DNA from 2 places in the Ottowia beijingensis genome. Region 2 is predicted to be linked to the other one. Evidence: predicted binding sites of a transcription regulator. Region 2 holds the regulator's gene; the other holds the start of a gene.
The links. The regulator FNR, encoded in region 2, switches genes on or off when oxygen is low (the NO sensors DNR and NnrR bind a similar motif). The targets are predictions, from matches to a motif close to TTGATNNNNATCAA.

Region 1 (3,403 bases), 130 kb from region 2:
CGAAGCCTTCCTGCGGCGTCGCGGTGATCAGTGATTTCAACCAGATGTCGCTCATCGTGACCTCCTGTGTGTGAGAGGCCATGATGGGCGCGATCCGATCCCATCAGCCCGGGCAAGGTCAATTGGTCAGGCTTCCATCAACCCGTGTTGACTGGGCCGCGCGCCGGCGCCACCACCATGCGCCCGTCACGCCCAGGGCGGAAAACCAAAGCGCAGAAAAAAGGAGCGTGTTGACGCTGTAGGGCCTCGTCATGAGCGAGATGAGCAAGGCACCCATCAGCGACACCAGCAAGCCATGCAGCAAAGGACTCGTCTGCGCCAGCCGCGCGGCCCAATAGCCCGCGCCAAAAGGGCAGATCAACAGCGCAGCGTTGATCGCCAGGCTGAGCCACAGATTGTGGAAAGTGGTGGCGCCCGAAAGACTCGCAATCAGCATGCCTACGAGAAAGAAGAATCCGATGGGCAGCACATAGCCGCCGCACAGGCTGATGAGCAAAGCGCTGATGCGGAGGTCAGCCGGCATACGGGTTACCGAGACCGTTGCGCGTCCGAGCGCTTGGCGAGCAACCGCTCCAGCACCAGCGGCGCCACGTAGGGTGCCACGTCGCCGCCCAGCTGCGAGATTTCGCGGATCAGCGTGCTGCTGACGGCCTGCAGCGTGGCGGCGGGGGTCATGAAGATGGTTTCCACGTCGGGCGCCAGGTTGCGGTTCATGCCGGCCAGGCCGAATTCGAAGTCGAAGTCGGTCACGCCGCGCACGCCGCGCACCATCACCTTGCCGCCGCGATCGACCACGAAGTCGCGCACCAGGCCGTCGAAGGGCTCGACGCTCACATTGTCGTAGCGGCTGGCGGTGTCGCGCGCCAGCGCCAGCCGTTCGTCGAGCGTGAACAGCGTCTTCTTGTGGTGCGCCATGGCAACGGCGATGATGACCTGGTCGAACAGCCCGGCGGCGCGGCGCACGATGTCCTCGTGGCCCAGGGTGATGGGGTCGAACGTGCCGGGGTAGACGGCGATGACGTGGCGGCTCATGGGTGGTGTGTCTCCTGCGGACGTTGGCCTGGCCTGGTAGGAGCGGCGGAAGCCGCGAAGCAGCGCTTCGTCCGAAGAAACTGCCTGATCGCGGCTTCCGCCGCTCCTACATGAAAACCTGGGGGCGATTATGCGGAACGCCGCAGCAGGTGCGCGTGCACGGCGCCGGCCTTCAGGTGGCGGTGCAGGCGCAGGCCGCTTTCGGCCAGCGCGGCATCGTCCCAGGCTTGGGGCGCTTCGAGGTAGACGAAGCCATCGGCCCGCACGGTGCGCGCGGCGGCGGCCAGCGCGGGGGCGAACAGCGCGGCCGCGTCGAACGGCGGGTCGAGCAGCACCAGGTCGGCGCTGCCCGGCGCCTGCGCGTTCAGCGCCGCCACGCCGTCACCGAGCTGCACGCGCACGGCGTCGGCCTTCAGCTTGTCCTTCAAGCCCCGCAGGCCGGCGGCGAGTGCCGCGTCCTGCTCCACCATCAGCACCTCGGCGGCGCCGCGCGAGGCGGCCTCGAAGCCCAGCGCGCCGGTGCCGGCAAAGACGTCAATCACCTGCCAGCCGCCCAGGTCCTGCCCCAGCCAGTTGAACAGCGTCTCGCGCACGCGGTCGGGCGTGGGGCGCAGGCCGGGGCGATCGGCCACGGGCAGGCGCGTGCGGCGCCATTGGCCGCCGATGATGCGCACCTCTTGCGGCAGCGGCGCCGTGCGGCGGGGCGTGGATGGGGCTGGGCGGCGGGGCATGGGGCGATTGTGACCGCCGCCGCGCCCATGGCCTGGCGTTGCCGGGCCTGACCTGGGTCAAGCAATGGCATCATGCGGCGCACTGTCTTTGCCCCGGATGGCGCGGCGTGGATTACGCTAAGCACACACACGAACCCTTGGAGACCCCGATGAGCCAGGCGCCCACCTCCCCTGTCGATACCGACGAGCCGCTGAACAACTTCTCGCAGTGCCACGCCGGTATCGTGCGGCACCTGGACACGTTCGGCGAACTGCCCGCGCTGCTGGCGCCGGCGCAGCGCGCGCGCGAGGTGGCCGAAGACATCGTCAAGTTCTTCCGCGCGGCGGCGTTCGAGCACCACGAGGAGGAGGAGCGCGAGCTGTTCCCCGCCGTGCTGGGCAGCAGCGCGCCGGGCGAGGAGCGCGCGCTGGTGAAGCAGATGATCGACGCGCTGACGCGCGAGCACCGCGACATCGAGAAGCAGTGGAACGCGCTGGAGCCGCAGCTGAAGAAGGTGGCCAAGGGCCAGGCGGTGGACATCGACCCGCAGGCCATCGCCAGCCTGGTGGCGCAGTACAAGGCGCACGCGCGCTTCGAGGAACTGGAGTTCCTGCCACTGTCCGAGAAGATCCTGGGCCGCAACAGCGACCACATGGCGGCGCTGGGCTTGTCGCTGCACATGCGGCACCAGCCAATATTCTTGGGGCACATTTAACCCCCCTGAGCCGCTTGCGCGGCTTCCCCCGAGGGGACAACGCTGGTGGCCGGGGAGACCCCGGCCACGGCGTTCTGGCGCGGCCTGCTCCGCGGCCATCGGATGTGGGGGCGGCGCTTGCTGCGCAGCGCCTTGGGGCCGGGGCCGGGGCCGGGGCCGCGGCTTCGGTGCTTGTTGGTCAAGCAAAGCACGTGGGCATGAACCCTTGACCTCCCCTCTCCACCCGAAGGGGGGAGAGGGCCAGGGTGAGGGGGCGATGCCGCAGGCATCGTGACGGCGCCGGCTTCAGGCGATGCGCTGCCGCCCTCACCCCAACCCTCTCCCGCAAGCGGGAGAGGGAGCCCTGTGCGCCGCCGCTTCGGGCGCCTGGCTGTCCCATCCACCGCTCCTGCGCTGTGTGGAGCGGCCTTGGCCGCGATGGCGCGTCTGGAAGGCCATGGCCATCATATACTCCCCATGTGCCAACCCGACAGCGCCCGAACGACAGGCGCTGAAGGCACATACTCCCCAACACCTGCTGATGGATGCGTCGTGCCCGCAGCGCGGGGCGCGCACCCTTCACTGCCCGCCCACGACCACCGTCACCATCTTCTGCGGCTGCAGCACGCGCTGGAAGGCGGTCTTGATCTGGTCGGCCGTCACGGCATCCACGCGCTGGGTCCAGTGCTCCAGGTAGTCCAGCGGCAGGTTGTTCCAGGCGATGTTGGCCACGTTGTCGAGCAGCTTGCGGTTGCCGTCCAGCCGCAGCGGAAAGCCGCCGATCAGGTTGTCCTTGGCGGCCTGCAGTTCGTCCGCGGTGGGGCCGTTGGCCACGAAGTCGGCGATGACTTTCTGCGCCACGCCCAGCGCCTCGGCCGCCTGGTCGGGGCGCGTCTGCAGGCCAGCAGTGAAGGCGCCCGCGTGCAGGCCGGGGGCAAAGTAGCTGTAGACGCTGTAACTCAGGCC
Region 2 (3,403 bases):
TCCACCAGGCCCTGGTCCTGCATGCCGCGCAGGGTTTCCAGCTCGCTGGCGAAGTAGCTCCTGAAGTCGATCAGGTGCGCCAGCTCGGCCGATTCGAACATCACCTCGCCCTGGCACATCAGCGCCATGATCACGCAGCGCCGCAGCAAATCGTCGCGCGACACGGCCAGCCCGCGCGCCACGGGCAGATGGCCGTGGTCCAGCAGGTCCTGGTATTCCTCCAGCGACTTGGCGTTCTGGCTGTAGGTGGCGCCCACCTTGCCAATGGCCGACACGCCCAGGCCGATCAGGTCGCAATCGGGCTGCGTGCTGTAGCCCTGGAAGTTGCGGTGCAGCCGGCCCTGGCGCTTGGCCACGGCCAGGGCGTCGTTGGGCAGCGCGAAGTGGTCCATGCCGATGTAGTCGTAGCCCGCGGCCTCGAACGCCGCCAGCGAGCGCGCCAGCATCGCCACCTTGTTGGGTGCACCCGGCAGGTCGATGGCGATGATGCGCCGCTGCGGCTTGAAGCGCTCGGGCAGGTGCGCGTAGGCGTACAGCGCGATGCGGTCGGGCCGCAGCTCGGCCACCTGGGCCAGCGTGCGGTCGAAGGATTCGGGCGTCTGCTTGGGCAGGCCGTAGATCAGGTCGACGTTGATCGACTCGAAGCCGATCTCGCGCGCCGCGGCGACCAGGGCAAACACCTGCTCGGCCGGCTGGATGCGGTGCACCGCCTTCTGCACGATGGGGTCGAAATCCTGCACGCCGAACGACAGGCGGTTGAAGCCGAGCTGTGCCAGGTGGCGCAGCCGCTCGGGCGTGACGGTGCGCGGGTCGACCTCGATCGAATACTCGCCGCCCGGCACCAGGCTGAAGTTGCGGCGCAGCATGGCCATCAGCTCGCTGAGTTCGTCGTCGCTGAAGAAGGTGGGCGTGCCGCCGCCCAGGTGCAGCTGGCTGACGGCCTGGCCGGCGCCGATGCGCGCCACGTGCAGGTCCACCTCGCGGCTCAGGTAGCGCAGGTAGGGCGCGCTGCGGTCGTGGTGCTTGGTGATGATCTTGTTGCAGGCGCAGTAGTAGCACAGCGATTCGCAGAACGGAATGTGCACGTACAGCGACAGCGGCAGCGCCATGGCGGCCGGGCCGGCGCGGCGCTGCTCCAGCGCCTGGATGTAATCGGCCTCGCCGAACGCCTCGACGAAGCGGTCCGCCGTCGGGTACGAGGTGTAGCGCGGCCCGGGCACGTCGAATTTGGTGAGCAGTTCGGTGGTGATGGCTTGCATCGGACTTCCTTTGACTAGCAAAGCCAACTGTCGCCGGGAGCGCGACCCGTTTCCTTGACGACGATCAATTTAACCGAGCTGAATCGTCGGGATTTGTGCTGGATCAAGGCCGCGGCCGCCTGGCGCCACCCTCGCCTAAAATGCCTGTGCCGTTGCCATCCGTCACCCCCGATTCCTTCGCCTTACATGACACCCCAGACCATCCGCGTAGCCTGTTCCAACTGCAATCTGCGCGAGCTGTGCATGCCGATGGGCCTGTCGGAGTCGGACATCGGGCGTCTGGACGACCTGGTGGCCACGCGCCGCAAGATCAAGCGCGGCGCGGCGCTGTTCTCCAACGGCGACCGCTTCAACGCGCTGTACGCCATCCGCACCGGCTTCTTCAAGACCTGTGTGGCCACGGCCGACGGGCGCGACCAGGTGACGGGCTTTCAGATGGCGGGCGAGATCATCGGCCTGGACGGCATCGTGGCCGACCGCCACAGCTGCGACGCCGTGGCGCTGGAAGACGCCGAGGTGTGCGTGATGCCCTACGACCGCATCGAGGAGCTGTCGCGCGAAGTGCCGGCGCTGCAAAGCCACGTGCACAAGATCATGAGCCGCGAGATCGTGCGCGAGCACGGCGTGATGCTGCTGCTGGGCAGCATGCGCGCCGAGGAGCGCCTGGCCGCCTTTCTGCTGAACCTGGTGCAGCGGCTGCATGCGCGCGGCTTCTCGCAGAGCGAGCTGGTGCTGCGCATGACGCGCGAGGAAATCGGCAGCTACCTGGGCCTGAAGCTGGAGACGGTGAGCCGCACCTTCTCGAAGTTCGCCGAGGAAGGCATCGTCGAGGTCAAGCAGCGCCACGTGCGCATCCTGGACACCGAGGCACTGCGCGCCATCGTCAACGCGCCGGCCTGCGCCTGAGGGGTTGTTGCCCTGAAGCTGGCAGCGCCCGGTCGCTTTCATATTGATAGCTGCTTGCGCCTGCTATACCTTGATTTCAGAATGATTTCATACTGAAATCTTTGTATATCAAGAGCAAGCAGCTATCAAAACTATTGCAAGGTGTTCTTGAAGCCGGCCGGAATCGGCAGCGGCATGACGGCGATGCCTTCGTCCAGGAGTTCCTCGGTCTGCGCCGGCGTGGCCTGGCCGCGGATGCCGCGCTCTTTCGATTCGCCGTAGTGCATCTTGCGCGCCTCTTCGGCAAAGCGCTCGCCCACGTCCTCGGTGCTGGCCATCACGCGCCGCACCATGTGCATCCAGGCGGCCTGCAGTGCGGCCGGCGGCATGGCGGCCACGGGGGCGGCATCGCTGGCGCTGCGCCCTGCTCCGGCGTGCGCCTCGGCTGCAGCGGGCGCGCTGCCGGCGCCGCTCAGGTTCAGGCGCGGCGCGCTGGGCAGCTTGGCCACCGCCCGGTCGCCACACAGCGGGCATTCGACCAACTGGCGCGCCAGCTGGCTCTGAAAATCGTCCTCGGACGAGAACCAACCCTCGAACGCATGGCCCTGGGTGCATTGCAGATCGAGCACCTTCATCGGTCCACCCTCACACGGCGCCCGCGGCCTGCCAATCCAACGGCCAGGCCCCGCTCTGCACATTCTGCAGCCACAGCGCGCCGATCAGCGTCTTGGCGTCGGTGATCTGCCCGGCGCGGCACCAGTCGTACAACTGCGTGGCCGAGGCGGTGAACACGTCCAGGAACTCGCCCTCGTCCAGGCGCCGTTCGCCCGGCTGCAGCCCGCGGGCGAACCAGATCTCGATGAACTCGGTGGAATACGACACCACCGGGTGCAGCACGCCGGCACGCGCCCATTCGCGGGCGGTGTAGCCGGTTTCCTCGCGCAGCTCGCGCTGGGCACAGGCCAAGGTGTCTTCGCCAGGGTCGAGCTTGCCGGCCGGGAACTCGATGATCTCCTGCTGCACCGGGTAGCGGTACTGGCGCTCCAGCACCAGCTGCATGGCGCCATCGGCCGCTTCCAGCAAGGGCACGATCATCACCGCGCCGGGGTGCACCACGTATTCGCGCTGCGTGAGCTGGCCATTGGGCAGGCGCACCTGGTCGCGGAAGGCGTGCAGGAAGCCGCCCTTGAACAGCTCCTGGCTGTCCACCCGCTGTTCCGCCAGCTTGCTCATGTCAGGCGCGGCGCCGCGCCAGATAG

Region 1: the regulator FNR is predicted to act here: its motif matches at 1,811-1,824, upstream of ACFSCU_RS16800 (hemerythrin domain-containing protein).

The regions. Positions count from the first base shown of each region.
Region 1 is NZ_JBHUEP010000012.1:269,689-273,091, forward strand. Features, by position in the region: gene ACFSCU_RS16780 (hexameric tyrosine-coordinated heme protein) at 1-55, opposite strand, end outside; gene ACFSCU_RS16785 (hypothetical protein) at 119-523, opposite strand; gene coaD (pantetheine-phosphate adenylyltransferase) at 529-1,032, opposite strand; gene rsmD (16S rRNA (guanine(966)-N(2))-methyltransferase RsmD) at 1,161-1,763, opposite strand; gene ACFSCU_RS16800 (hemerythrin domain-containing protein) at 1,913-2,458, shown strand; gene ACFSCU_RS16805 (M16 family metallopeptidase) at 3,017-3,403, opposite strand, start outside.
Region 2 is NZ_JBHUEP010000012.1:137,841-141,243, forward strand. Features, by position in the region: gene hemN (oxygen-independent coproporphyrinogen III oxidase) at 1-1,259, opposite strand, end outside; gene fnr (fumarate/nitrate reduction transcriptional regulator Fnr) at 1,446-2,165, shown strand; gene ACFSCU_RS16185 (DUF1178 family protein) at 2,297-2,779, opposite strand; gene ACFSCU_RS16190 (NUDIX domain-containing protein) at 2,790-3,377, opposite strand; gene ACFSCU_RS16195 (DUF2818 family protein) at 3,379-3,403, opposite strand, start outside.